4 regions of the Staphylococcus sp. IVB6181 genome follow, and region 1 is predicted to be linked to each of the others. Evidence: riboswitches for the same ligand, from Rfam matches in the RefSeq annotation. Region 1 holds a riboswitch; each other region holds the start of a gene.
The links. Region 1 has a riboswitch for S-adenosylmethionine ahead of MUA90_RS11020 (methionine ABC transporter ATP-binding protein). Riboswitches for the same ligand answer to the same signal wherever they lie in the genome.
Positions count from the first base shown of each region.

Region 2: linked by a shared signal. The riboswitch ahead of MUA90_RS08065 (O-acetylhomoserine aminocarboxypropyltransferase/cysteine synthase family protein) and the one ahead of MUA90_RS11020 (methionine ABC transporter ATP-binding protein) in region 1 are both predicted to bind S-adenosylmethionine.
Region 3: linked by a shared signal. The riboswitch ahead of metK (methionine adenosyltransferase) and the one ahead of MUA90_RS11020 (methionine ABC transporter ATP-binding protein) in region 1 are both predicted to bind S-adenosylmethionine.
Region 4: linked by a shared signal. The riboswitch ahead of MUA90_RS01545 (methionine ABC transporter ATP-binding protein) and the one ahead of MUA90_RS11020 (methionine ABC transporter ATP-binding protein) in region 1 are both predicted to bind S-adenosylmethionine.

Region 1 is NZ_CP095096.1:2,250,687-2,258,417, reverse strand. It holds gene MUA90_RS11065 (YozE family protein) at 261-464, shown strand; gene MUA90_RS11060 (GNAT family N-acetyltransferase) at 682-1,200, opposite strand; gene aroD (type I 3-dehydroquinate dehydratase) at 1,626-2,351, shown strand; gene MUA90_RS11050 (nitroreductase family protein) at 2,424-2,966, shown strand; gene MUA90_RS11045 (thioredoxin family protein) at 3,038-3,361, opposite strand; gene MUA90_RS11040 (arsenate reductase family protein) at 3,505-3,861, shown strand; gene gcvH (glycine cleavage system protein GcvH) at 4,011-4,391, shown strand; gene MUA90_RS11030 (toprim domain-containing protein) at 4,680-5,042, shown strand; gene MUA90_RS11025 (thioredoxin family protein) at 5,039-5,335, shown strand; SAM riboswitch class I at 5,389-5,494, shown strand; gene MUA90_RS11020 (methionine ABC transporter ATP-binding protein) at 5,592-6,617, shown strand; gene MUA90_RS11015 (methionine ABC transporter permease) at 6,610-7,305, shown strand; gene MUA90_RS11010 (MetQ/NlpA family ABC transporter substrate-binding protein) at 7,330-7,731, shown strand, end outside.
Region 2 is NZ_CP095096.1:1,642,320-1,650,050, forward strand. It holds gene MUA90_RS08050 (LCP family protein) at 1-927, opposite strand, end outside; gene msrA (peptide-methionine (S)-S-oxide reductase MsrA) at 1,069-1,584, shown strand; gene MUA90_RS08060 (homoserine O-succinyltransferase) at 1,680-2,582, opposite strand; gene MUA90_RS08065 (O-acetylhomoserine aminocarboxypropyltransferase/cysteine synthase family protein) at 2,584-3,864, opposite strand; SAM riboswitch class I at 3,924-4,021, opposite strand; gene mprF (bifunctional lysylphosphatidylglycerol flippase/synthetase MprF) at 4,191-6,716, opposite strand; gene MUA90_RS08075 (AI-2E family transporter) at 6,863-7,731, opposite strand, start outside.
Region 3 is NZ_CP095096.1:1,243,926-1,251,656, reverse strand. It holds gene MUA90_RS06150 (transaldolase) at 1-113, opposite strand, end outside; gene MUA90_RS06145 (hypothetical protein) at 299-604, shown strand; gene crcB (fluoride efflux transporter CrcB) at 677-1,048, shown strand; gene MUA90_RS06135 (fluoride efflux transporter FluC) at 1,041-1,394, shown strand; gene MUA90_RS06130 (aldo/keto reductase) at 1,474-2,313, opposite strand; gene MUA90_RS06125 (NERD domain-containing protein) at 2,452-3,351, opposite strand; gene metK (methionine adenosyltransferase) at 3,449-4,645, opposite strand; SAM riboswitch class I at 4,753-4,868, opposite strand; gene pckA (phosphoenolpyruvate carboxykinase (ATP)) at 5,032-6,624, shown strand; gene MUA90_RS06110 (alpha/beta hydrolase family protein) at 6,688-7,461, opposite strand; gene ytkD (RNA deprotection pyrophosphohydrolase) at 7,427-7,731, opposite strand, start outside.
Region 4 is NZ_CP095096.1:346,338-354,068, reverse strand. It holds gene MUA90_RS01565 (GA-like domain-containing protein) at 1-438, opposite strand, end outside; gene MUA90_RS01560 (helix-turn-helix domain-containing protein) at 644-1,354, opposite strand; gene gmpC (dipeptide ABC transporter glycylmethionine-binding lipoprotein) at 1,904-2,749, opposite strand; gene MUA90_RS01550 (methionine ABC transporter permease) at 2,773-3,432, opposite strand; partial or broken gene MUA90_RS01545 (methionine ABC transporter ATP-binding protein) at 3,434-4,454, opposite strand; SAM riboswitch class I at 4,574-4,685, opposite strand; gene MUA90_RS01540 (LPXTG cell wall anchor domain-containing protein) at 4,867-7,731, opposite strand, start outside.

The DNA of each region.
Region 1 (7,731 bases):
GATTATTGGGTGGATGAAGTCTTCGGAAAATTATGATTATTTGATCGGACGAACTTAGAATGTGAAAAACACGGTGCTGAAATAGGTTGATTGTTTTAATAAGTAATCAATGAATTTTGCTAAAAACTATATTCAATATGAAAATTTATGTTATACTGACAAAAAACCTATTTAACTGATAAGAATAATTTTTCGTAGATAGCGAAGACTTATTGATACTAGTGTTTTCAATTTAGAATATCTTTAAGTGGGGTTGTTATATGAGCTTTTATAAATTTATTATCACATTTATGGAAGATGATACACCATTTGGGCAATTAGCAGAGTATATTATCAAAGATAATAATTTTCCAAAAGAAGAAACAAATACAGAACATATCTTCGAGTATGTTCATGAAAATTATTATGAACACCATCTGTTAGAATCAGCAAACAGAGCCCTTAGCGTGTATAAAAGCAATTAAAATAAGCAAGTGCAAACTCATCATTTTTGCACTTGCTTTTCTCATAAATAAAATTAAATCGTAAAAATTACGATTTATGGTTTACAAATCTAACATCATCATGTAATATAAAACGTAACCGTTACGATTTACGGTCACTTAATTACAACTTACTTTACTTAATCAATTCGGTACACGGGAATGTACCGAATTTTTTATTTTATGCCTCTCATACAGCTTAATTAAGATGTGCTGCTTCTTTTTGAATTGGATAAATTAACCAATGCTCATCGATATATTTCTCTCCGTATTTGCGTGATGCAGTTTCAAAACCGATTTTAGAAAAACCATACTCGCTGTAAAATGTAAGAGCACTGATATTATTTGATGCGACCGGTGCTAAAATCTTTTCGATTGCACGTTGTTCACAAAAATCAGTAACAGTGTTCAATAATTTCTCATCGAGATGATCGATATCTTTAACATACATATTTTCTATGATTGCTTTATGCTGTGTTCCGACAATAATAGGGTGAAACAAAGTTAATGCACCCACAAGTTCTTTGTTGAAGAAGACGCCGAATAAATATTGGACTTTATTGCTTTTATCTACTAGTCGTTTGAAATAGTCCTTTGACAATGTATTTTCATCATAAATCGCCCATGTATAAATATTTTTAAAGTCACGCGTTGCTTCTTTGAATAGTTGGTAGACCTCATCTAAATCTTCTGGGCCTAGCAAGCGGAATTCTTTCATAAATAACACCTCTTTTGGTATATCTGGATTTCTTGTTTGTTTGTCTTAATCCCGTTATCACTGATAAGTTTAATTTAATATTATTATACGTATTTAATCAAAGCAATACTAAAATGATGGTTTTAACAAAAAAGTAAAATTATAAAAGGTGTTGCTTGCAATATTAAGCTACATTAATCTTAATGAATGTAATTGTACCTCCAGGTAATTCTTATGCTATTATATAAAATAATTATAATGCGTACACACAAGCGTGAGAAGGGACAGATGACATGGGGTGCATTGCATTTATCGTTATAGCGCTTATTATTTTAGTTATATTATCATTTATAGTCTTACTATTAGTTTTAGACTAGTGTTAAACTATTAATAATATAAACGATTCAAAATAACAAGCAGCAATGTTAAATAAAGGGGTTGTTACAATGACACAGGTTGAAGTCGCGGCTACTATTGCGCCGAAATTTGAAGCAACAGAAGAATTACTGACACAATTGAAGGAAAATGCAGCAGCAATAGATATCATTGAATTAAGAATCGATCAGCGAGAAACGTTTGATCAAGAGGCATTAGAAGCATTAACAGCTGCATTGCATGAGGCACATCAAACTGCCAAAATTCTAGTGACCTATCGTACAAGTTCACAAGGCGGAAAAGGGGAAAAATCCGAAACAGCTTATTATGAATTGGTTGAAGCATTAATCGAATTGTCTGGTATCGATATGATTGATATTGAATGGGAAGAACAAAACAAATTACGTATTGAGCAATTAGTAAAGAAAGCACAAGCATACGATTTAGAAGTAGTACTTTCTCAACATGACTTCAAACAAACACCTCCGTTAGAAAACTTGAAATTTACTTACTTTAAAATGAGTAAGACAGGGGCAGATTATATAAAACTTGCAGTAATGCCGAACACTGCAGAGGATGTAACGCATTTATTAGATGCGTTGTATATTTCATCAGAGAGTGTCGGCGCTAAAGTGATTGGTATTTCTATGTCTCAATTAGGACTGGTTTCAAGAACAGCGCAAGGTGTCTTTGGCGGTACAGTGTCATATGGTGCGTTAGGTGAAGCGCAAGCACCAGGACAAATTCATGTCAGCAAATTAAAAGAATTGTTAACTTTATATGATATAAACAAATAATTTGAAATAATATGTAAACCAATCTATACTATAAATGATAATGATTATCAATAGGTAAAGGAGAGTTGGATTGTGGAATTAAGGGAAGCAATTTCTTCAAGACGCAGTGTGAAGATTTTTGACCATGATATGCATATAGATGATAAAGCGTTGTATGAAGCATTAAAACTCTCTACAGATGCACCTAATCATGGAATGAGGGAACCTTGGAGAATCATCCATGTGTCTAAAGACAGACTGCCTGATTTAAGCAGATCGGTTTCTCGTTATGCGTTTCGCAACGAACCAGAGAAACAGCAAAGTCACTACGATGCAGTGACAAAATTAGGCGGCTTACTCGTATTGATCGTAAAACGAGATCCAAGACAAAAAGAAAACCTAGAGAACCATTTAGCATTTGGTGCTTATGCACAAAACCTGATGCTGCTGCTGCATGAAGCAGGCATCGGTACGTGCTGGAAAACACCGCCATACATTTTCCAACCTAAAGTGAGAAAAGTATTAGGTGTAGAAGATGATGAAGATTTATTAGGTTTCTTATATCTTACAGACATGGAAACAAAAATCCCTCCAAAAAAACCGCGTCATACTGAAAATTTTATTTCAGAATATTAATGTATAGAAAAAGCCGGGCTGCAAATCAATGCAACCCGGCTTTATTTATACGTTAGACGTAAAATTATTAATTATTTATTGAAAGTTTGGCTTAAGAAATCTTCAACTTGTTCTGGAGATTTAGCATTTGCTGAATGCAAGTGTGCAGTTTTTTTTCCATCTTTGAATACAAGCAAGCTAGGAATACCCATGACTTCGTAATCTTGTGCAACATCTTCTAATTCGTCGCGGTTTACTGTATACCATTTATAGTCGTTGTATTTTTCAACAATCGGGTCAATCCACATATCCATAGCACGGCAATCAGGGCACCAGCCAGCTTCGAATTTAATGATAACTGGTTCATTGCTTTGAATGATATTATCGAAATCTTGACGTGTTTTAATCGATTCCATTTAAATTTCTCTCCTTTTTTCTGATACTACTAACATTATTATAACCAATTTGTGCGTAAGATTAAAAAAATATACCTATAATTTAAAGCGTTCTTTATGAAAATTTGCTATATTAGAAATAATTAGTTAAAGGAGGTCAAAAGATGATTAGATTCTATCAGTACCACAACTGTACGACTTGTAAAAAAGCTGCAAAATTTTTAGATGAATATGGTGTAAGTTATGAACCGATTGATATTGTAGAACTAAACCCGAATAAAAGAGAGCTGCAAGACATTATTGATAAAACGGGTGTTGAGCTTGATAAGTTATTTAACAAACGCGGAGGAAAATACCGCGAACTTGGTCTGAAAGATAGATTAGACAGTTTGTCTGATGATGAAAAACTAGATTTATTGGCTTCTGACGGTATGTTAGTCAAACGTCCGCTTGCTGTGTCTGGCAATAAAATTACATTAGGTTTTAAAGAGCAAGAATACAAAGATACTTGGGTAAATTAAGTTAAAAGCCCAACAGCAACAACAGATTGCTAATTATTAAATTAACTCTAAAGATTAAAAAACTACAAGATGTCTATAAATAGTTGAATGAAAAGGTTTCATATGGCATCATTAAAGAGTATTCATTTATAAAATAGGAGGGGATTCGTGTGGCAGTGCCAGAGGAATTAAAATATTCAAAAGAACATGAATGGGTAAAAGTTGAGGACGATACAGTAACAATCGGTATTACTGAATACGCTCAAGGAGAACTTGGTGATATCGTATTCGTTGAATTACCAGAAGCTGACGATGATATCGAAGAGGGCGAATCTTTCGGAAGCGTTGAATCAGTTAAAACTGTTTCTGAATTATACGCTCCAGTTTCAGGAACTGTAGTCGAAGTTAACGAAGAATTAGAAGACAGCCCAGAATTTGTTAATGAATCACCATACGAAAAAGCATGGATGGTTAAAGTTAAATTAAATGACGAAAGCCAATTAGATGAATTATTATCAGCAGATCAATATAAAGAAATGATCGGTGAATAATTGACGATTCGTCGTAACTCCAAGATACTTTGTATTTTGGAGTTATTTTTTTATTTAACGGGCTATAAGTAACTATGAAGGTAAAGTGCAAGTGCTTAACAGCAGAATTATTACATAAATTAAAAGGGCTTGTTTGTACATAAAACAAGTTGCGTGTAATTTAAAAGGCGCTTGCGTTACAATTGAGTTAGCAGCTCACAAAACAATATAATATTGGTAAGAACCTAAGCACTTACGTTTGCAAGTTATTATGCAATGATATCACGAGAGTATTGGAGTGTAGTGAATATGGCATTGTTAGATAAAGTAATCGTTGTTGAAGGTAAGACAGATAAGAAGCGTGTTCAAGAGGTCATTGATGAACCAGTACAGATTATTTGTACACATGGTACGATGGGAATCGATAAATTAGATGATATGATCGAAACATTATATGAGCGTCCGGTTTATATTCTTGTTGATGCGGATAAGGAAGGCAGACGGATTCGTCAATGGTTTAAACATTATCTTTCTGAGAGCGAGCATATTTTTGTAGATAAAACATATTGCGAGGTGGCTCGCTGTCCACGCCCATATCTTGCCAGAGTGCTTAGAAATTATGGATTTATGGTAAAAGGTGAAGCACCTGTGAAAGGATTAGTATATAGATGAGTTCTAAGCAGCATATTGCAGATATCACACAAAACTTTGATCAAGATAAACATTTGATATTCGGCTACACACCGATGTGCGGAACATGCAAAGTGTCTGAACGCATGCTGGATATTGCAAATGAGATTTTAGACTTGCCGATTGTTAAGGCAGATTTAAACTTCCATGCAGATTTCAGCGAACAATATCAAATTCAATCTGTTCCTGTTTTGATGGTGATGTCTAAAGATGAGGAACTAAAACGCATTTATGCATTTCAATCTGTTCCTTATTTATTAGAAAATTTAAAATAGTTATTGACGCCTACCGAGTGAAGTGGTAGGATTAATATCAATTAAATAGTTATCTCTTATCAAGAGAGGTGGAGGGATGTGCCCGTTGAAACCCGGCAACCGTCTTTTAAAGAAATGGTGCCAATTCACAAAAAGTTGAACTGCTTTTGAAGATGAGAGAAAGAAATTTTAAATTGCTTTCTCTTTTTTGCTTACAGCAGCGATAAGAGAAAGCATTTTTAATTTTGCAGGTAAAGTAAGGAAAGGGGAGAAACAAGTGATTCAACTGAAACAAATCGTCAAAAGGTATAAGACGAAACACCAAGATGTGCTGGCAGTTGATCATGTCGATTTAGATGTGGCAGAAGGTGTCATATACGGTGTCATCGGGTTTTCAGGTGCCGGTAAAAGTACACTTGTCAGAATTTTAAATTATTTAGAGGAACCTACATCAGGAGAAGTCATCATAGATGGAGATGAATTAGGACAACTCAGCAAGGCGCAGCTTAGACAGAAACGACAAAAGGTAAGTATGATATTCCAACATTTCAACTTGCTTTGGTCGCGAACTGTTGTAGATAACATTAAGTTTCCGTTGGAAATAGCCGGAGTAGATAAGAAGAAAGCTGAAAGCAGAGCACAAGAGCTTGTAGAACTTGTAGGACTTAAAGGGCGAGAAAATTCTTATCCTTCTGAACTATCTGGCGGTCAAAAACAAAGAGTGGGTATTGCACGTGCTTTAGCGAACGAACCGAAAGTATTGCTTTGCGATGAGGCAACAAGTGCACTCGACCCGCAAACAACTGATGAAATTTTAGAGTTATTACTGAAAATCAGAAAAGAAGAAGATTTAACAATTGTTATCATTACGCATGAAATGAATGTCATTCGTCAAATCTGCGATGAAGTTGCAGTAATGGAAAATGGTAAAGTGATTGAACGCGGCGATGTAAAAGAGGTCTTTGAAAATCCTCAGCATCCGGTAACTAAACGCTTCGTTAAAGAGGGCTTGAATGATGAATTCGATGAATCGATTCAAGAACTTATTCCAGAAGCAACAAATGGTTACATTGTCCGTTTGAACTTCTCAGGAGAAGAAACAACTGAACCGGTTGTATCATATATCACTCAAAAATATAATCTCGATGTGAACATCTTAGAAGCGAATATCCGTCATTCGAAAAGCGGACCGATCGGTTTCTTGATTGTACATATTGCAGACTTGAAAACTGAATTTTTTGATGATTTTAAAAACGAGCTTGAAAACCGCAATGTACATGTGGAGGTGATTCGAAATGGATAAGTCATTCAGCGATATTCTGCGCGAAATGGTAACCATGCCGAACGTCCAAGGGGATCAAGTTTGGGTGGCTTCATACGAAACACTTTATATGACTGCTATTTCAACTGTTTTTGCATTCTTTATCGGCATTATTTTAGGTGTGCTGCTTTTCTTAACAGCTAAAAGCAAATCACCGGCAGCCAAAGTGTTTTATCAAATCGTATCATTCATTGTCAACTTGTTCCGTGCAATTCCGTTCATCATTTTAATCTTGTTATTGATTCCATTTACAAGTTTGATTTTAGGAACAATCAGCGGACCGACAGGGGCATTGCCGGCATTAGTCATTGGCGCGGCACCATTCTATGCACGTTTAGTTGAAATTGCGTTTAAAGAAATAGATAAAGGCGTTATTGAAGCTGCACGTTCAATGGGTGCAAATACTTGGACAATTATTCGAAAAGTATTAATTCCTGAATCACGTCCAGCACTTATCTCAGGTATTACAGTTACAGCTATCGCATTAGTAGGTTCAACTGCAGTGGCCGGGGTAATCGGTGCCGGCGGTTTAGGTAACTTAGCTTATTTAACAGGCTTTACAAGAAACCAAAATGACGTCATCTTGGTTTCAACTATCTTTATTTTGGTATTTGTGTTCATTATCCAATTTGTGGGTGACTGGGCTACAAATAAAATCGATAAACGTTAATTACATTAAGAGAGGGTCAATTCAATGAAAAAGATTATTACTATTTTAGCAGTTTTAGTATTAACTGTAGCTTTAGCAGCATGCGGCAATAAAGACAAATCAAGCGGAGAAGAATCTAAGACAATTAAAGTCGGAGCATCACCGGCACCTCACGCTGAACTTTTAGAACAAGCAAAACCAATCTTGAAAAAAGAAGGTTATGACTTAAAAATTAAAACAATCAACGACTATACTACACCTAACAAATTAGTAGACAGCGGTGAATTGGATGCGAACTTCTTCCAACACACACCTTACTTAAACACTGAAAAGAAAAGCAAAGGCTATAAATTAGTATCTGTAGGCAACGTTCACTTAGAACCAATGGCTGTGTATTCTAAAAAATACAAAAGCTTGAAAGAACTTCCAAAAGGCGCAACAGTTTAC
Region 2 (7,731 bases), 610 kb from region 1:
CACTTCAAGTGCACTGCCGCTTTCAGCTGTTTGAATATCTTGGTATGTGCCTTTCATCGGAACCGTTAATGTTTTAACATCTTTATCACCGCGAATACCAAAGTTGACACCCGTTTGAATTAAAGCAGAGTCAGGAATATCCGTATTCAAGTAACCGCGTAAAATACCTGCAACTTTCGGCAATTTGAAAACAGCCCCTGGTTTTGTCATTTCCTGTTTTAATGCTTGAATCACTTGCTGCTGTCTTCTGACACGGCCGAAGTCCCCTTCAGCATCATGACGAAAGCGTGCATAACCTAACAGTTCTTTACCGTTTAAATTATGGTGCCCTTTCTTAAGCGATACGCCGATGAGTTCTGACATATCCTTTTCGACATCAATCGGAATACCATCAGGTGCCAGCTCATCAATCATTTTTTCAAAGCCTTTAAAATCAACTACCGCATAATACTCAGGATTAATACCATAGTTTTCGACTAATGCTTTACGCAATAACTCTGGTCCCCCTAGTGAATAAGCCGCATTGATTTTATAATCTCTGTAGCCTGGAATCTTCGCATAAGTATCACGCATCACAGACACTACTTTCATTTTCTTATGGATGTAATCGTATTGTGCAACCATAATAGAGTCTGTTCTCGATTTACCGCCGTCTGATTTGTCTGCCCCTAATAATAAAATAGAAATTTTACTATCATTTTTGACAGGACCGTTAAATTTTTCCACTTTCATATTCGGATTGTGCTTTTTCGCGTAATTAATACCGCTTCTATATCCCGAAACCGCATATACAATCAAGATAATAAAAATTATCAAGATGCCTAAAATCACAAAAGGCAACTTACGCATTCTTTTCTTTGTACGTTTCGGCAGAGGTTGTTCCCCGCTGCTACGTTTGTAATTGTCATTGTTTGTTTCTTTTGTCATTTTCATCAACCTTATATCTTCAAAATTAACAGCCTATGTAATATAATTAATACATACTAAAGTTATATAATTTCCTTTTAAAAATCAAGTATTTACCTAGCAAATGGTACTAAGGTCCCAGAAATAGAAAGGATAGATTGCATGAATATCAATACAGCTTATTTTGCCGGAGGGTGTTTTTGGTGTATGGTCAAACCCTTTGATACGTTTGACGGCATTGAAACAGTCACGTCAGGTTACATGGGAGGCAATGTTGACCATCCTACGTACGAACAAGTCAAAAGCGGAACTACCGGTCATTTAGAAACTGTTAAAATAGAATACGACGTCGCACTGATGTCTTATCATAAATTATTAGAAATCTTCTTTTCCGTGATTGATCCGACAGACGCTGAAGGACAATATCAAGATCGCGGTTCGCAATACCGTACAGCTATATTCTATACCAATGAAGACCAGCGTGAAACCGCAAATCAATATATTGAATCATTAAAATCAACAATTGATAAAGATAAAGCGGTCGCAACAAAAGTCCTGCTGGTAATGCCGTTTTATGAAGCAGAAGCATATCACCAAGACTTTTATAAAAAGAACCCAGAACGTTATGCAGAAGAAGCTGCACAGCGTGAAGCAATTAAACGTCAAAGAGAACAATAACAGATTGTATGTATCATAAAAACAATGCGCAAGCTATGCATCCTTAGGATGTGCTCGCGCATTGTTTTTTTATTTATTCAGCTTGCAAAGACAAGTTACTTATCAAGAATATCCGCTTCTTTTTCCTTCACTGGAAAACGGCACTGTTCCATCATATCCGTCCAGTTTTGAAAGAGCTGCTGACCATAAGGAATCCAATGTGCAGGAAGCGGTTCTAATGAATCTCCTCTGAAATAGTTTTTAGGTTTTGCGGCAGAAGCTGCATTCTTCTCACTATCTCGTATAAACTCATTTAACAACGTATTGCTTTCATATTCAAAATGGCCGCCGATATACAAATCCGATTGGTCTTTATTTGAAATGAAATCAACACCCGTATACGGACTGTAAGTAATAACATCTAAGTCCGCTTCTTCCATCAATTCAGCAGGATCCATATAAGAACTCCTAGATTGCGGAATAATATACTCTGGAATTTCAAACAACGCAGGATGCGCCTGTAAGATTTGATAACGATAAATCCCAGTCAGTTTTTCATTAAACATCCGTTTATGAATGCCGTAACGGTAGTTCAACGCAAACTGTGCGCCCCAGCATATAAATAAACGCTGTTTGACATGGGTATTCGACCAATCGTAAATCTCTTTGAGTTCCTCTATATAATCTACAGCAGAAAAATCAAGATGTTCTACAGGTGCACCTGTCATTATAAAACCATCATAATAATTATCTTTAATCTCATCAAATTCCTTATAATACTGCTCAGCATGTCGATTCGAAGAAGATTTAGGTTGATGAGTAACCGGATAGATAAAGTCGACATTAATGTCGTGACACGTCTGCCCAAGCAATCTTAACAACTGTCTTTCAGCATCTTGTTTCATAGGCATAAGGTTAACAATCAATAAATTCAAACCATTAGTTATCCGTTTATCTTCAAAATCGATGTGTTCCTGCTTTAATACAGGCAGAATAGGAATTCCATCAGTAAAGAGCATCTTAAATCGCGTCTAATCCTTTTTCTAAGTCATTGATGATGTCATCAATATGTTCAAGTCCAATAGATACACGGATAGTTTCAGGTGTAATACCTGCTTTTAATTGATCCTCTTCATTTAATTGCGCATGTGTTGTTGAAGCTGGGTGAATGACTAATGATTTCGCATCCCCAACGTTCGCAAGTAAAGAGAATAATTCTAATGATTCGATAAATTTAATACCTGCTTCATAGCCGCCTTTAACGCCGAATGTAAAGATTGAGCTTGCGCCTTTTGGAAGGTATTTTTGTTTTAAGTCGTAATATTCGCTTGAAGGCAAGCCTGCATATTTAACCCATTCTACTTTTTCGTGGCCTTCTAAGAATTTCGCTACTTTTTCTGCGTTTTCAACATGACGTTCTACTCTTAATGATAATGTTTCTAAACCTTGCAATAATAAGAAAGCATTAAACGGAGATAACGCTGCACCTGTATCGCGAAGTAAAGTTGTTCTGATTTTGAAAGCTAATGCAGCTGGGCCGAAAGCTTCAGTGAATACTAAATCATGGTAAGAAGGATCAGGCTCAGTTAAACCAGGGAATTTGTCATTTTGTGTCCAGTCGAAGTTACCGCCGTCTACAACGACACCGCCCATAGAAGTACCATGACCGCCGATAAATTTAGTTGCAGAATGCACCACAATGTTTGCACCGTATTTAATCGGATTGATTAAGTATGGAGAAGCGAATGTGTTATCTACGATTAATGGAATACCTGCTTCATGTGCAATATCAGCTAATTTTTCAATGTCTTCAACGTTACCTTCAGGGTTCCCTACAGTTTCAATGTATAACGCTTTTGTATTATCTTTGATTGCGTTTTTCACTTCATCAAAGTTTTTGCTGTCAACGATAGAAACATCGATACCGAATTTAGGTAAAGTATGTGCAAATAATGTATGTGTACCGCCGTATAAAGTAGAGCTTGCTACGATGTGGTCGCCAGCATCTGCTACAGTTTGAATTGCATAAGTAATCGCAGCCATACCTGATGCTACCGCAATCCCTGCAACCCCGCCTTCAAGTTCAGCAACACGTGTTTCAAATACTGCTACAGTAGGGTTAGTTAAACGAGAATAGATATTACCAAGTTCTTTTAAACCAAATAAGTTAGCTGCGTGTTGTGTATCGTCAAATGTAAATGAAGTCGTTTGATAAATCGGTACCGCTCTCGAATGCGAAGATTGATCTACCTCTTGTCCTGCGTGTAATTGCAACGTTTCGAATTTAAAATCATTTGTCATGTTCATTTCCTCCTTGAATATATAAAAAATGAGCCTACCTGAAAAAGATAGACTCGCTGGGCTTATCTTTCAGGTCTTCACCTGCTGGAATTAGCACCTAACTTAAATAGGTTGCCTGGTATCGTTGGGCCAGTCCCTCCACCATTCTGGATAAGTTTTATTAATTTATTCAGTAGTATAGAACTAATACAGCGTAATGTCAATAGACTATTCTTATTTTTCTGAATTTTGGCTTTAGAAATAATATTTCGTCAACAAAATTTACATGCATGTAAAAAAGCTGAGACAACGAATACGCTGCCTCAGCCTTGAATACAGTTATACAATTAATGTTTGGAGCGAATTACCCATAAAACTTTGTACATTCCTTGCCATAACGAACTATGACGCGAATATACTAAAAAGCGCGGTTCCCAATTCGGTTTGAATTTCTCTTTATATCTTCTTAAACCGCTGAAACGATACAATGTATTAAAGTTATCAAATACTTTTCCTGCTAAACGTTCATTCCAATACGAGTATTCATTTTGACCCACATTAGATAAAGTCGCCATACCCATATTAAAAGCTTGATACCCCTGTTCCTTGCTCCACAGTAGCATATGCAGATATAACGCATCCATCAGCGGTAAATCTACTTCCGGCAGCCAGCGGATCAAATCGACAGAAATAGCTTCATCATTATGAATCGGCATTAAGCTGCAAAAAGCAATAATTCGACCGTCCGCCTCTCTTAAAATACCGACGGGTGCCTTCTCTAAATAATCATGTGTAAAACGCCCGACTGAAAAATGCATTTCATTTTTGCCGTCCAGCCACGCATCACTGACTTGTTCTAACGCTTTCAGCAAATCTTGATTAAACGGCGGTTCGATAATTTCAAAACTGATGTTTTGTTCTTCGACTTTATTTAACGTAGCACGAAAACCTCTGCGTTTTTTGCCTGAAGTTGTAAACGTGCTTAAATCGATGACCGCTTCTTCCCCAAGCTTAAAGAACTGGTTCCCGAAATCATGATACAGCGGCATATAACGGTCTGTAGCTTGATAGAAAATAATTTCATACCCAACGTATCGGGCGTAATGATACAACGCTTCTAACAAGGCGTTAAAGCGGTTTTTATTACCAATCGGATCACCTAGCACAACTAAGCAATTGGCTTTCAGACGATACATAATAAAAGCCTCTTCTGATTCATCCATAAACACTTGTTTATCTCCGCTATGCAGCAAATGACTTAAATAGTTGCCGCCGTATTGTTCGATAATCGCTTCGCATTGTGCAATATCATTATCAGGTTTCACTTTTTTATATGCTTGTTCAAACAGCCATACGATAAATGTCACAATAACAATCACTGCTAAAATCGTCAGCCATAAATAATAGCGCAGCATCGAGTTGTCGACCTCAATGCGGTACGCATCGACTGCTTCTAATACAAAAGCAATGACAAAATGATTCAACGTTAACATCACAACCGAAATAATCAGCATTGACATCAAGTGGCGCAAACGAATCGGACGTTTGAGCACTTGTGCTTTTAAGAACGCATAAACCAATAAACCAAAGACAATGATCAGCCATGTAATTAATAAAAACGACGTATTGGTATAAACCGTAATCATAAAAATTAAAATAACAGAAATCATCGCAAATAAAATCGCACGTCGGCTTTGTTTGAAAATACCGCGTACATTCAGCATTAAAATCAAACATGCACTAGTATGAATCGTTACCACAATATAATAAAACATGTGATTCGGGTCATAGAGTCCGTCATAAATGATACTGACATTGTTTAATAAGAACATCATACTTGTAAACATAACGAGTACTGCTAAAGACAATGACGGAATCTTTTGCGTGATCATCTTTTGATAAGAAAACAAGAACGATGTCACTTCTTTTGCAGGGGTATAATATTTCGATTGTTCAAGGTAGCGTTTGGCTGAAGTCCCGAATTCAAACATTGATAAAATCAACGCAATGACAACCGGTACAATATAATAAGCGAAACGATACAGCATCAAGGCTAAAACAATCTTTTCTTCCGGCAGATTCAAATGTTTCAAACCGACTAATATCACGACATCAAATGCACCAAAGCCCCCAGGAATGAAACTGATCAAACCCGCAATTGCTGCAATAATAAAGATGCCGACAAATGAAGTGAATTCCACATTCAAATCAACGATACGCAATGCAAAATACAAAACCATACTCGCAGCAAGCCATTCAATACTTGAAACAATCGTCAAATAGACACCTGTAAAACGATGTGATTGCTGTACTGGCTTTTTAATCGTCACAAATACAAACACAGGCAAGAAGCACGCCACAACATATAACAAGACATGTACCACCGGATAGTCATCCAGCAAATGCTTGGCATTAAAGACATGTGTCACAACTAAAATAGATAATAAACTTAAGCCTGTCAGCATCGACAGCAGCACTAATGAAATATAGTGCAGCAAAGTCTTAGTGTCTTTTGTGTATTGTTTATATACCGATACACGCACACCCGCACCGATAAATCCTCCGAACCCGATAATCGAATTCAAAGCATTGATAATATAGCTGACACGCATGACTTTCATCATCGGCATTTTCAGTTTTAATGTACGTACCATTACCACATCATAAAAACTCAACAGTAAAATGGATAGTCCGCCAACCACAAGCAAGCTTGTCAGTTCCACGCGGTTTAATTTTTCAAAGAGCATAAACAATTTCTTAAAGTTAATAGTTGAGAGTTCTCGATATAACGTCATCACAACTATGATAAAAAGCACTGCCGCAAACACTGCTTTAGCACCTGTGATTAATCTGCTTTTCATTCTTTTCGACATATTTCCACTCGATTCTATTTATTCTGATAGCACAATCAGTCATGAAATCTTTTATAATATATGTAAATATTACCACATATCCTTGTGCATGTGACAAAAAATTAAGGCATCACACCTAACAAAAGTGTCATGCCTTAACCTTGTACTTATTTGATTTCATTGTTCGGATTATCTGCCCATTCTTCGTCTGCCACTTCATACGGACCGGAATCTTGACCGTAGTAGCGGTTGTATCTGCGTTTGTACATTCCGAATAAATGCATAACCAATACTTTGATAACTGCATAACCCGGAATGGCTAAGATAACCCCTACAATACCTAAAAGATTACCTGCACATAACAACACGAAGATAATGGTTAATGGGTGGATTTTCAATGTTTTACCCATAACGTTCGGAGAGATAAAGTGTCCTTCGATAAATTGCACTGCTGTCCATACGACAATCAGTTTGATCAGCATAATCGGCGATGTAATCAATGCCATAATAATAGCAGGAGAAATCGCAATCGTAGGTCCTAAATACGGTACGACACTCGTTACAGCTGCAATACATGCTAAGACTAAACTGTAATCCAAACCGATAATCGAGTAGCCGATAAAGAGCAAGACCCCGATACAAAATGATACAATCATTTGTCCTTGGATATAAGAACCAACTTGCATGCTCATACTTTCAATGATTTCATGAAAATCTTTACGGTATTTCGGCGGAATTGCTTTTGTCGCATTTTCTTTGAAACGGTGGCCGTCTTTTAAGAAGAAGAATAACACGAATGGTGTTGTAACGATAACGACACCGATGTTGACAACCGTATCAATAATCGACATAATTTTCGTTCCGAAATCATCAAAGAAACTTGAAACCATACCCGGTACTTTTTTCGCAATTTTATCTAATTGATCTTGTATCTGCGTATAGAAGTTCGAAACGCCAGGCAAGTTAGACCAGCTTGAAACTTGCGTAACCAGCTCATTGAACTTATCTGTATATCTTGGGAAGTTGTGCGCAAAGC
Region 3 (7,731 bases), 1.0 Mb from region 1:
AGACTTGGGTTTGTAGTAAAACCATCTACCTCGTTATTTTTATAGGCTCTTTTCATTTCTTCAATATCTGCACCATCCGCAAATACTTCAACATTTAAATCTGCTTTTACCATAATATAAGTGCCTCCTTAATATTACTTGCAATCCTTTTGAAAGTAATTTGATTATAACACTCAGACGTTCAAATCGCGATTGATTAACTCAAACGTCCATTCCTATCTTACGATTTTGTAAAGAAAATGGTTGCACCTTCATAATCTATGATAATATTAAAGAATGTAAAGAAATGGAGGTCATCATGTCACGGTCAAAACTTTATTTTTATCTCACACTTATACTTATTGTTATAAGTTTTAACTTCAACATGTTTAATCCACTATTAAACGAACAATTTCATTCTATCGTCAAAAAGATTATCACCAGCAGTATCATTAATGTCATTATTTTGATTGTTGCTATTATTCTAGCGGATAAATCAATCAAACATGCCAAAGATCGTAAAGATTGGATTAGACCAGCAAGCAAATTCCTGCCAATCCTTTTACTGATTGTAATTGTCATTCATATTGTTGCGTCATTATTCTCTTTCGGTATGCTTAAATAATTTTAAAACAAGATTGACATTTTATGAGCATCGTAGAATAATTTATATATTACGATTGTAAGAGGCGATAATGTGCAGTATTTATATGTTTTTGCAGGCGGTGCCATAGGTGCATTGCTGCGCTATTTATTTTCATTTTTAAATTCCGGACAAGGTTTTCCGATAGGCACATTTACCGCAAACTTAGCTGGTGCCTTTTTGATGGGATTGATTTCAGCATTGGCTATCCAATACTTTAAAAATCATCCATTAGTCAAGAAAGGCATCACTACAGGTTTGCTAGGTGCATTGACAACCTTTTCCACATTTCAATTTGAACTGGTTAAAATGCTTGCCCATCAGCAAATACCTTTACTCATTATTTATGCCCTTTCAAGTTATGTGTTAGGTATAATTTTATGTTATATCGGAACTAAATTGGGAGGTGCGTTAAGTAATGATTAATTTACTTTTAGTGATGCTTGGCGGCGGTTTAGGTGCAGTTGTACGTGCAGCTGTCACAAATAGTTGTAAAAATCTACGTACGCAGCTTCCGATTGCGACATTAATCGTTAACATAGCCGGCAGCTTTTTGATCAGTATTATTTCAGGTATGGCCATAGGACATGCGTTTGTGTCGCCATTGCTCGTTACAGGTTTTTTAGGTGGTTTAACCACTTTTTCTACGCTTTCTTCAGAGCTGTCACAAATGCTAATGAATAAAACAAAACTGACACTGTTCATTGTTTATAGTTTATTGCAGTATGGTTTATGTTTTGCGGCTTGTCTGATCGGCTATCATTTAGTTTAAAAATGAAAAGATAAGCAAAAATAGAGAAGCAGGTTTTGTAGTGAACCCGCTTCTCTATTTTCATTCTATGTTATCCTCTTTATTTATGACCTTCATAATGTTCTGGGTCAGGCCCTACTCTTTTATTTTGATTCAAATTATCAAGGCGCTGCATTTGGTCTTCAGTAAGTTCGAAATCAAAGACCTGAATATTCTCTTTGATGCGAAAAGGTGTTACTGATTTTGGAATTACTACCACATCATGTTGAAGATTCCAACGAATGATAACTTGTGCTGGAGATTTATCAACTTCTTTTGCAATTTGTTTTACAGTTTCATCTTCAAGAATTTGTGCATTCATTAAGGGCGACCATGATTCCATTTGAATACGCTGTGCATTTAAATATAAGTTTAAATCACTTTGTGTCAGATAAGGATGAAATTCAACTTGATTGATAACAGGTTTGATAGAAGCATGTGATAATAGGGCTTCTAAATGATGGGGATGGAAATTGCTGACGCCGATGTTTTTAACTTTATTATCTTTCAATAAATCTTCCATACCCTGCCATGTTTCTATCATTAAATCTTCATCTGTACCAGGCCAGTGCATTAAGTATAAATCTAAATAATCCAATCCTAATTTATCCAGTGATGTTTGATAAGCCGCTTCTACATTCGTTCTTCCATAATCATCCAACCAAAGTTTAGAGGTAATAAACACATCTGAACGTTTTATTCCTGCAGCGGCTATACCTGCTTTAATACCTTCTCCTACTTTTTCTTCGTTTTGATAAATCATAGCAGTATCAATACTTCTATAACCTTGTTCAATAGCATATTGAACAGATGCTTTTAATTGATCATTATTTTCTACTCTGAAAGTGCCTAATCCGACTTTCGGCATTGTATTACCATTATAAAATGTAATATACTCCATCTCTATCTCTCCTTTAGCCTTCGCTTTTCTCAACCTTTACTATACGCTTAATTGTTAAACAGTGCATGAGTGAAAGTCCTGGTTAAAATGAAAAAGTACCATCCACTGCAATACTTGCAGTCAATGGTACTTTGTCGTTTAGTTGAATGATTCGATTTCTTCCATGACACGTTGCAAATCTTCAACATTATATTGAATACGTCCATGGAATACGAATTTATTAAAGTATTCATCTAACTGTTCAGGTCCAACCAATACTTTTGTATTCGTTGTTTGAGAATAGTTAGAAATCGTTACAGCACCCTCATTTTTAGGGTTGAAGTAAAGCAATGCCATTGGTGTATATTTCAAATCTAATTCGCGTTTCAACGTTTCAGCAAGCTGTTCTACACGTTTTAATTGATTTGAATAATTCACAAATGAAGCTGATTGCTTATCATCATTCTCATCTAACACTAGTGTTTGAGGATGACGTTTATCTAAATCAAGTACATCAAAGACTTGTTCAATTGTCGGTAAAGTACTGAATTGTTCTTTACTGATACCGTTATAAACATGCCCTTTCAATAACTGTGAATCAATAATGTATAACCCTGTACGCGTTAACACTAAATGACTGATGCGATCAATATCATTGAAATCGTTCTTCGGCAAGAAAATATTCGCCATGATGTGCATATCTTCAGGACGGATACGTTTTTCTTTGACCAAGCGATCTCTGATACCGATTAAACGCATATCTGTCACATATTCACTATGATTTTTAGAGAAGAGCTTCAGCGCATCAATTTCACGGTCTTTCGAAGTTACTGTTTCATCAAAATCAGCGCGTTGTTTAGTGACCGCTTTTTTATGTTCGACGCGTTCTTTTTCCAACTCGTCTTCATAATTTTCTTTTAAACTTCTTTCTTTTGCCTCATATTGTTCTTCTGCTTGCAATTTTGCTTTCTTCTTACTGTTTAACGCAATTAAGAAGAGTACAAAACAGATAACAGCTACAACAATTGCTGCAATTAAACCAATTTCCAATGGTCCCATAACATATTTCCGCTCCTTTACTTATCTTACTACCAATTATAAAGGAAATTTTCAAATGTATCGATAATAAAGCGTATTTTATTCAAAAAGTACGAAATTATGCTTGGACTGCTGCTTTCAATACATCCACTTTATCAACACGTTCCCAAGGTAATGCAACATCTGTACGGCCGAAGTGACCATATGCTGCTGTTTGTTTATAAATCGGGCGCTTCAAGTCTAACATCTTAATGATGCCTGCTGGGCGCAAATCAAAGTTATCTCTGACTGCTTGAACTAACACACCTTCAGACACTTTGCCTGTACCAAATGTATCAATTGAAATCGATACTGGTTCAGCAACACCGATTGCATAAGCAAGCTGTACTTCGCATTTATCTGCTAAGCCCGCAGCAACAATATTCTTAGCCACATAACGTGCCGCATAAGCTGCTGAACGGTCCACTTTTGTAGGATCCTTACCGCTGAAGCATCCGCCGCCGTGACGTGCAAATCCGCCATAAGTATCTACAATAATCTTACGGCCTGTTAAACCAGCATCACCTTGCGGTCCGCCGATTACAAAACGTCCTGTAGGATTGATGAAGAATTTTGTTTCTTCATCTAATAATGCTTTCGGTACGATTGGATCGATAACATGCGCTTTGATGTCTTTTTGAATTTGATCTAAACTTACATCTTCTGCATGCTGTGTAGATAATACAATAGTATCAATACGAACAGGCTGATCGTTTTCATCGTATTCAACAGTCACTTGAACTTTGCCGTCCGGTCTTAAGTATGTTAAAGTACCGTCTTTTCTAACATCTGATAAGCGTTTTGCTAATTGATGAGAGAAGTAGATAGGTGAAGGCATATAAGTTTCTGTTTCATTAGTCGCATAACCAAACATTAAACCTTGGTCCCCTGCTCCTGTACTTTCGATTTCTTCTTCCGTAATTTCATTTCTGTATTCCAGCGCACGGTCAACTGCTTGAGCAATATCAGGTGATTGTTCATCAATTGCTGACATAACCGCCATTGTTTGGCTGTCATAACCATATTTTGCTCGTGTATAACCGATTTCTTCTACTGTATCTCTGACAACTTTAGGAAAATCAACATAAGTTGCTGTAGAAATTTCTCCGACAATCATAGCCATTCCTGTAGTGACTACTGTTTCGCAAGCTACTCTTGCATCCGGATCTTTCTTTAATAATTCATCCAAAATAGCGTCTGAAATTTGGTCCGCTATTTTATCAGGATGCCCTTCTGTAACAGATTCTGACGTAAATAATCTTCTATTATTCGACATAACTGACTCCTTTTGATTTTTTTACGAAAATTCTCTATCTACGAGCTCAAATAAAAAAGGACTTTCTAACTATATACATAGAGAGAAAGCCCTTAAACGTCCTTTCGCTCTTATCGTTCAAACGTCTTCTATGACATTTGCAAACGGTTTGGCACCTTTCTCCAATAAGGAGAGGTTGCTGGGCTTCTTTGGGTCCATGTCCCTCCGCCACTCAGGATAAGAGAATCCGTTACACACAATACTACCCAAACAATTTACACTTGTCAATTCTATGTTTACAAAATCTTTAATCTGTTGTGGAATAATCATGGTAATATGTTATACTATGAAAATGTAAAGGCTTACAATTACAATTAATACTTAATGCTCTGGAGGGGTTATTTAAAATGGCAGTAGATGCACAAACTAACCGAAAAAAATTGGAACATTTAATTGGAAAATCATCATCACTTTTCCAACTGACTAAAACACAGCTTTACAACAAGATTTTAGACAATAACGAAGGCGAATTGACAGAACTAGGTGCAATCAACGCACTTACTGGACAATACACAGGTCGTTCTCCTAAGGATAAATTTATTGTAAACGAACCTTCCTATAGAGATGCAATTGACTGGGGATCAATTAACCAACCTATCGAAGAAGAAACTTTCTTAAGACTGTATGACAAAGTATTAGATTACTTAGATCAAAAAGATGAACTCTATGTCTTCAATGGTTATGCAGGCAGTGACCAAGATACTCAGTTACGTTTAACTGTAATTAATGAAATGGCTTGGCATAACTTATTTGCGCACAATATGTTCATCCGCCCTACTTCAAAAGATGAAGCTGAAAAAATCAAAGCTAACTTCACAATCGTTTCAGCACCTTATTTCAAAGCTAATCCTGAAGTTGACGGCACAAAATCAGAAACATTCGTTATCATTTCATTCAAACACCGTATAATTCTAATCGGGGGAACAGAATATGCTGGTGAAATGAAAAAAGGTATCTTCTCAGTAATGAACTACTTATTGCCGCAGCAAGATATCATGAGTATGCACTGCTCAGCAAACGTTGGAGAAAAAGGCGATGTCGCATTATTCTTCGGTTTATCAGGTACAGGTAAAACTACTTTATCTGCAGCACCTGATCGTAAATTAATCGGTGATGATGAACATGGTTGGAACAAAAACGGTATCTTCAACATCGAGGGCGGCTGCTATGCAAAAGCTATCAACTTATCAAAATCAAAAGAACCTCAAATCTATAATGCAATCCGTTACGGTACAATTTTAGAAAACGTAGTTGTTGAAGATAATGGTTCTGTTGACTTCGATGACAATGAGCACACTGAAAACACACGTGCTGCTTATCCGATCGATTATATTGAAAATATCGCAAAACCTTCAAAAGGTGCACATCCAAATACAATTGTGTTCCTTACTGCAGATGCATTCGGCGTGTTGCCGCCAATCTCTAAATTAAATAAAGCGCAAGCACTTTATCACTTCTTAAGTGGTTTCACTTCTAAACTTGCAGGTACAGAACGCGGTATTACAGAACCTGTACCATCATTCTCAACTTGCTTTGGTGCACCATTCTTACCATTGCATGCAAAAGTTTATGCTGAGCTTTTAGGTGATTTAATCGATAAACACGACGTAGATGTTTACTTAGTAAACACAGGTTGGACAGGCGGTAAATACGGCGTAGGTCGTCGTATCAGCCTTAAATATACACGTCGTATGGTAGATGCTGCCATTAAAGGTGATTTGAAGAAAGCAGAGTTTGAAAAAGATGAAGTCTTTGGTTTAAGTGTTCCAAAAGAAATTGAGGACGTTCCAAATTCAATCTTGCAACCTATCAATGCTTGGAGCAACCAAGATGCTTACCGCGAACAAGCACAAGATTTAATTTCACGTTTCGTTGAAAACTTCAAGAAATTCGGTGAAGAAAGCCAAGAAATCGCTGATAAAGGCGGATTCAAAGCATAATCACCCTTTCAATAAAATAGATAATCTATTACAAAACGACCGAAAGCCATCGCTTCGGTCGTTTTAGTTTTGCTGATTTTCAACTTTTGCCATCCACTGACGGATGACCTTTAATACCTCTTTTAATGCTTTAGGACGCGGTACATGTCCTTCTTTCATTTGATAGAAAGTTTGATAACGATGTCCGATACGTTCTAAGTATTCCTCTAAATAATAAGCTTGATGTATCCCGACTTGAATATCTTCACCGCCATGCACAATAAGTATCGGCGGACTGTCTGCATCAATATATTGCAGTGCTTCTCGTTGATCGTAGGCTGCGTCATCTTTCTTAGGATGTCCTACCATACGTTTCAACATGCCTCTTAAATCTACACGTTCTTCATACATGAGATGCAAATCAGAAACACCGCCCCAAATAATATAACTATCTGCCGGCAAATCTTGGAATGTCAATAATCCTTGCAAACCGCCTCGTGAAAAACCAATGATATGCACAAAAGCATCAGGATACTTAGCATTCAAAATACGAATAGCCTGTGTGACATCGTGCAAATCATCTCCGCTGAATTCATCTCTTCCTTCACTGCCGTTGTTGCCTCTGTAATACGGACCGAAGACTAAAGTATGCTCATCTGCAAACTGAAGCATACGTCCAGCACGTACACGGCCTACTTTGCCTTTGCCGCCTCTCAGATAAATTACAATCCGCTTCACATCTTTTTTCGGCTTCATCATTAACCCTTTCACGCGCAAATGATCCACCAAATACGTCACTTCTTCACCAATATGCGTCGATAAATCAATCGGCATTCGTTTCGTTTTGATAAAGTCCAAGTTGTATCACTCTTTCTACACATTTTAATATTGCTTCGTCTTCCAGCAAATAACTTTTATCCTCATCACGAATTGCGTCTAACGAACGATATAAAACAGGGCCTTCTGTTTCTAGATAATCCGACTTCTCATCCAAACGATCGACGAGAACAGCATACACATCTTTCGTAAACCATTTTTCTCCATCAGGATGATACACAGTATACTGCGCAATATAAGTCATTGCTTTGGCATGTCCCCCTGTTTCCTCATGCAACTCACGTAAAACAG
Region 4 (7,731 bases), 840 kb from region 1:
TGTTGATTCTGATGATGTTGGTGTTGTTTGTGAAGCGGTTGTTGTTTGAGTTGAAACTTCATTCGTTTCTGATGTTGGAGCTTTTTGTTGTGAAGTTGATTCTTGTGATGTAGTTGGTGTTGCATTTGGATTTGTTGGTGCAGCTGTTTCAGAAGCAGGGGCCTCTGTTGTTACGGGCGGTGTAACGGCTGCTGTATCAGATGTCTCTTGGGATGGTTGAGACGCTGATTCATTGTTTGAATGTGTATTTACAGATTGAGATTGTACTGTAACGTCATTTGGTGTTTGTTCTTCTGCTGCTTGCGCCTCATGGCTGAGTCCAAACAAGAATGTTGCTCCTACGAGGATAGAAGCGGTGCCTACCGTAAATTTACGGATTGAATACTTGTTTTGCTTATTCGGCAGAAAATCAAGTCTTCTCTTTGATTGTTGTTTCATTGATGGTTCCTCCGTTGTATCTTTGTCTATATGCTGAAAATGATGACTTTATTTTCATCCCTTAACTGTTGCTCGTTAAGAGAACAAAATTTATATTAACGTATTTTCGACAAAAAAAGATGAACATCAAATGAATAGTAAAAATAGTGTATGTCTAAAGTAAAAAAGTGTAACCAACTAGAATATGATTATTATTTAGTTTTATTTATTCTTTTAAATATTCTAAAGCTTGTTTGTAAATGTTTTCAGTTACTGTTTTTTCTTCGATTTTGCATTGTTTTGATTGCAATATAAACTCTGTCGGTGTCATGTTGAATTGCGATTTAAAGTTCTTCAAAAAGGTACGGTAACTAGCAAAATGATACGTTTTCCACAGTTCTTTTTCATTACCGCTGACCAGCAAGTCTTCTGCGAAACGATAAAGTTTGATGCGTCTGACATATTCACTAAAACCCATGCGCATTTCAGCTTTAAACTTTCTCGAAAGAAAGCTGCTGTTCACAAATAAACATTGTGCAACATCCCCCAATGCCAAAGGTGCTTTATAGTTATTATTAATATGTGTAATCGCTTTAACTATTATTTCATTTCTCGTGAAGTTAAATATATAACTATCAAATTCACTATAATATATATGCATATAATTAATCAGTTTAATGACATTAATATCTGCCATCAGCAGATCTTCCTCATACACATAACGAATATAGTTCAGCATAGCTTTCTTCATGCCGCATTTGATTTCATGTGTTTTCTTGATTTTCCCCGAGATTCTTAAATAGTATTTATTAAAGTGGATTTTATTAATAGACAGACAAATAATACTGCCTTTAATACTTTGGATATGCGAGACTCTCATTTCCGGCGTAGTGATAAAGATATCTCCTGCCGAATACTCAGCTTTCCTTTCATCCATGATCATTTTTGCTCTGCCGCTTATCACAAAATATACTGTAATGTACTGGCTGTTATGCATTAATTCGAAATTACAAAAAGTTGAAGTAAAAATATTGTATGTACAGTCCATAGTTGCTGCTCCTATTAAGTTGATAAAATAACGCAAGATAAATCATAAAAATGGATATAAAAGTGAATAAAAAGTGTAGTTAAAAGTGAAATGCAAACAAAAAGGGTCGTTTGCGAAGTGTGTGTTAAAGGGGTTCTCTTGTGAGAATTAACCTAACTATCATATAACAAAGTTGTTCAGAATTGAATACTTTTCAAAAATTAATTAAAATTAAATACAAAATCAGGGATTTCCCTATAACATTAAAAAAAGGTCGCACTCAATAAAGATTACGACCTTTAAAACTAGCTATGGCTTAGTTTATACTGCATATCCCTTTTCATTTACTGTCCCTTAATTACTTTAATCTTTAGATTTTAAAATATCTTTATCAATAAGATACCAGATAAAAAAAAAGCATACCTAAATTAAGTATGCTTTCAAGAAAACTAGATTAATTTATTTTTTCAAATCATCACTGATTTTTTTGATTTCATCTTGTTTTAAGTCAACGATGATTTCACCGTCTTTTGTTTCTTTTTTTAATGCTTTGCGTGCTTCTTTAGAGTGGTAAAGTTCCGCAACTTTTTTCAATGTTTTATTATCTTTGTCTTTAGAGTTAACAGCGATAATGTTGATGTATGGTTGTGAAGCTTTCGCGTCATCACTTTCTAAGTAGATTGGATCTTTTTTCGCATCTAAACCAGCTTTAGTTGCTACACCATTGTTGATAACTGAAATATCCACATCGTCTAATGCACGTGCTGTTTGTTGCGCATCTACTGCTTTAATATCTAATTTTTTCTTATTTTCAACGATATCTTTGATTCCGCCTTTTAAGCCGAAGTCTTTAGAAAGTTTGATATAGCCAGCTTTTTCTAAAAGTTTTAACGCACGTGCTTGGTTAGATACGTCGTTAGGAATAATCACTTTAGCTCCGTCTTTCAGTTCTTTAATATCTTTGATTTTTTTAGAGTAAATACCTAATGGTGCGAATACTGTTGTACGGATTGGCGTAATCTTTGTACCTTTGTTAGCTTTTTCATATTGATCTAAGAATGCAAAGTGTTGGAATGCGTTCATATCGATATCCCCATCGTTCAGCGCTTTGTTCGGTACGTTATAATCTGAGAATTGTTTTACTTTTACTGTAATACCATCTTTTTCCGCTAATTCTGCGACTTTATCCCAAACTTTTGTTTCGTTAGATGCTACACCGACTGTAACTGTTTTGTTATCATCTTTCTTCCCGCATGCCGCAAGAATAACGACAAATGCGATTGCTAGTACTAATAATTTCTTCATTGAACGAATTGCCCCTTTTTAAATTAATTTCTTCTGATTTTCTTAGCTAATACATTCCCTAGAGATTGAATCAGCTGAACCATAATAACTAAGATAATGACTGTAATCACAATGACGATTGTATCGAAACGCTGGTAACCATAAGCTAAAGCTAAGTCACCAATACCGCCGCCTCCGACAGCACCTGCCATCGCAGTAGCTCCGATTAAACCGATAATTGCTGTGGTTAATGCTAAAATTAATGATCCTAATGCCTCTGGTAATAAGAAGTAGCGGATAATTTGAATAGGAGATGCTCCCATCGCATTCGCTGCTTCAATCACACCTGAACTCACTTCAAGCAATGAGTTCTCAACGAGTCTTGCAATATAGGGCGCTACATAAACAGTAAGCGGTACTATTGCAGCTGCTGTTCCGATTGATGTACCTACAACTAATTTCGTGAATGGTACAATCGCAATCAATAAGATGATGAAAGGTACAGAACGCAGTACGTTAATCACCGGATTAAGAACATGATAAATTACTTTATTTTCCCAAATGCCGTCTTTCTTTGTGACAACTAGTAACACACCTAATGGAATACCGATTAATGCACCGATAACTAACGAAATAGAAACCATTAGCAGTGTTTGATATAAAGCTTCAAGTAATTGAGAAGAATCTAAAGTTGAACCGAGCATGTTATTTTACCTCCTCAAATTCAATATTATTTTGCTTCAAGTAATCAAAGGCACGTTGCTTTTCTTCATCTGAACCTTTAATTCGTAATGTCAGATAACCCACTGAAGTATCTTGAATGTCTGACATCGATGCATAGATAACATTCACATCCAGCTTGAAATCTTTAATTAATGTCTGAATCACTGAGAGACCAAGCTGCGAACCTTCTAAGTACACTTTGACATCTAAATAATTATTATCATCAGTTGGTAATTGATGAATCATTTTATCGCTGATATCTGTACTGATAACGGTTGAGACGAAGCTCTTAGCTGTCTTTGTCTTAGGATGGCTGAAAACATCTAAGACACTGCCGAGTTCTATAACACTGCCTTGTTCCATTACCGCAACTTTATCGCAAATCTGTTGAATCACACTCATTTCGTGTGTAATTAACAAAATTGTGACATCAAATGTTTGATTGACGCGTTTTAACAAATGCAGAATCGAATCCGTTGTTGCAGGGTCTAACGCACTTGTTGCTTCATCACATAACAAGATTTTAGGATCCGTCACTAATGCAACGTGCAATCGCAACTCTTTGCTTTTGACCGCCTGAAAGCTCATTAGGATACTGTGACCCTTTATCAGCTAACCCTACGAAATCAAGCATTTCTTCGACTTTTGCTTGTATGTATTGCTTCTTCTTGCCTTCAAGGATGAGCGGCATTGCTACGTTATTGAATACTGTTTTAGAATTAAGCAAGTTGAAATGCTGGAAAATCATTCCTATATTCTTTTTAACTTTGCGCAATTCTTTTTTGTTATATTGATTAATGTTATGACCATCTACAATAATGTCTCCTGATGTTGCATCTTCAAGCTTATTCACTAGTCGGATTAAAGTACTTTTACCTGCACCACTGTACCCGATAACCCCAAAAATTTCTTGTCGTTCTACAGTGAAACTGACATCTTTTAAAGCTTGAATTTTTGTTGAGCGTTTACGGAATGTTTTATTGACATCCTTGAACTCAATCATAGGTAAATCCCCCTCTAATAATTTGAAATGAATGAATTTTTCTTAATTTGTGATAATTCCAAAAGAAGAAAATCCCGAGGACTAATGAAACAAGTCCTCGGGATATAATATATCGGCTCGTCTCATCTTCACAGTATCTCACTGCAGGAATTGGCACAGTTATTAATGATCATCATTAATTCTGTTGCCGAGGCTTCACAGGGCCTGTCCCTCCGCCTCTCTGGATAAGAGTTATATTCAATTCATTTATATTCCATATCTTACAAACACTGAGTGAAAAAGTCAACATTATTTTTCAGAAAGTTACTTAAATTTATTCAATTCAAAAATCCTAAAATAAGAAAGCGTTTTCATTCACTATTAAAAAAGAACCAGGCCGAAGCCTGATTCCTTTTATACTCAAATCATAGTATTATTCTTCATCTTTACGACGTTTTGATCCAAGTACTGATGCTGCACCTAAACCAGCAAGCAATGAACCATATAATAATGGTGCTGTTTCGTCAGAACCTGTATCAGGTAATGATTGCGCTGATTTTTCTGGTTGTTGTACTGGTGCTGCTTTAGGTTGTTCTACATTGTGATAAACCACTTTATGTTCAAGGTGTTTACCAGCAAATTTATTCGTATCTTTTTGACCCACATTCACGTAATGTGTATGTCCAACAGATTTTGGTTGTACTGGAGTAGTTTCAACAGTACCTGTTGGTACATTTTTATTTCTGTTTGTTGTCGGTGTCACCGGTACTTGCGGTGCCACTGATACTTGCGGTGCCACTGGTACTTGCGGTGCCACCGGTATTTGTGGTGTTACAGGTACTTGCGGTGTTACTGGTACTTGTGGTGTTACAGGTACTTGTGGTTGTACAGGAACACTTGGTTGTGCTGGTACCAATGGAATCATTGGAATTGACACTTTTGGTGTGACTGGTTTTGTACAAGGTACGATAATTCTTGTATTATCTGCACATTGTAATACCACATTACCAATTGCATCATGGTTATATCCTACAATTGCAACAGGATATCCATAAGCATTGCATGGAATTTCAACACGTTGACCATCACTGAAGATGATTACATTTGTGTTATATGCATCAATGTAGTTATTAACGATATATGCAGGTGGAGTCGGTACTGCGTTTCTGCCATCACGTCCATCTCTGCCGTCGCGGCCATCACGACCGTCAAGACCGTCGTTACCTCTTAAGACTGTAATTGTATTACCGTCGCTGAACTCAACAATTGTATTGCCATCATGGTCAAAGTGGTAATCTTTTACAGATACTGATGCACCATCTTTGCCTTTTGGAATTGTGATTTCACGACCGTCACTGAAGACAACGATTGTGTTTCCGTTTGGATCAACTTTTTGTCCGACTACAGTAATTGATTTGCCATCTTTACCGTCTTTGCCATCTTTGCCTTTTAAGACTGTGATAGTATTGCCATCGCTGAATTCTACAACTGTGTTGCCATCCGCATCAGGATGTGAATCTTTGACTGTTACAGATGTACCGTCTTCACCTTTATCGCCTTTGTCGCCTTTTGGAATAGTAATGCTGCTGCCGTCACTGAAATCAACAACTGTGTTGCCTTCAGGAGTTTTAGAATGTCTTACGACTGTAACAGATTGACCAGCATCGCCTTTCGCACCTTTTGGAACGATAATTTCATGACCATCACTGAATGTAACTTTGATATCACCGCTAGGTAATGTTTCAGTTCCTGTAATAGTTACTGAAGTACCATCTGCACCTCTATCTCCTTTAGGAATCACAGCATGTGAACCATCTGAGAATGTTACAACTGTATTGCCATCAGCGTCTGGTGCTGTTGATCTTACTGTGATTGATTGGCCATCATCACCTTTTTCACCTTTTGGAATAACAAGAGATTTGCCATCGCTGAAGACTACTTTTGTTGAACCGTCAGGTTGAACTTCTGTACTTGATACTGTTACTGAAGTTCCGTTTTCACCTGCGTCACCTTTATCGCCTTTTTCACCTTTAGGGATAGTGATTTCTCTGCCATCACTGAACGTCACTTTAGTTGAGCCATCTGGTTGTACTTCAGAGTTTGTGATTGTGACAGACGTACCGTCTTCACCTTTATCACCTTTGTTTCCTTTAGGAACGACTACTTTTGTGCCATCGCTGAACGTTACTTCTGTGTTACCGTCTGGTGTTTGCGTTGTACCAGTAATAGTGACTGATTTTCCATCCACACCATTTGTGCCGGCTGCACCTGTATCTCCTTTGTCTCCTTTAACGCCTTTAGGGATAGTGATTGTTGAGCCATCAGAGAATGTCACAACTGTATTACCATCCGCATCTGGTGCTGTTGATCTTACTGTAATAGATTGACCATCCTCACCATTTTGACCTTTAGGGATAACTAGAGATTTACCGTCACTGAAGACTACTTTCGTTGAACCGTCAGGTTGAACTTCTGTATTTGTTACTGTTACTGAAGTTCCGTTTTGACCTGCTGCACCAGTATCGCCTTTATCGCCTTTTTCACCTTTAGGGATAGTGATTTCTCGACCATCGCTGAATGTAACTTTAGTTGAGCCGTCTGGTTGTACTTCAGAGTTTGTGATTGTGACAGATGTACCGTCTTCACCTTTATCTCCTTTGTTTCCTTTAGGAACAACTACTTTTGTACCGTCACTAAATGTCACTTCTGTGTTGCCTTCTGGTGTTTGCGTTGTGCCGGTAATAGTGATTGATTTTCCATCTTTACCATTTGTGCCGGCTGCGCCTGTATCTCCTTTGTCTCCTTTAGCTCCTTTTGGAACTGTGATTGAAGTACCATCACTGAAGTTGACTACTGTATTGCCTTCCGCATCCGGAGCTGTTGATGTAACAGTGATTGATTGACCGTTTGCACCTGTTGCGCCAGCTTCACCTGTATCGCCTTTGGCACCTTTTTCAACAGTTACTGTTGTACCGTCTGAGAATGTAACTTTTGTATTACCTTCTGGTGTTGTTTCAGTGCTTTGAACAGTAATTGATTTACCATCCGTACCGTTTGTGCCAGCTGCACCTTGAGCACCTGTTTCACCACGATCACCTTTTGCACCTTTAGGGATTGTAATTGTTGTGTCATCGCTGAATGTCACAACTGTATTACCGTCCGCATCTGGAGCTGTAGATTTAACAGTAATTGCTTTGCCGTCTGCGCCATTTTGACCTTTTGGAATAGTGATTTCTCTTCCATCGCTGAACGTTACTTTAGTAGAACCATCTGGTTGTACTTCTGTATTTGTAATAGT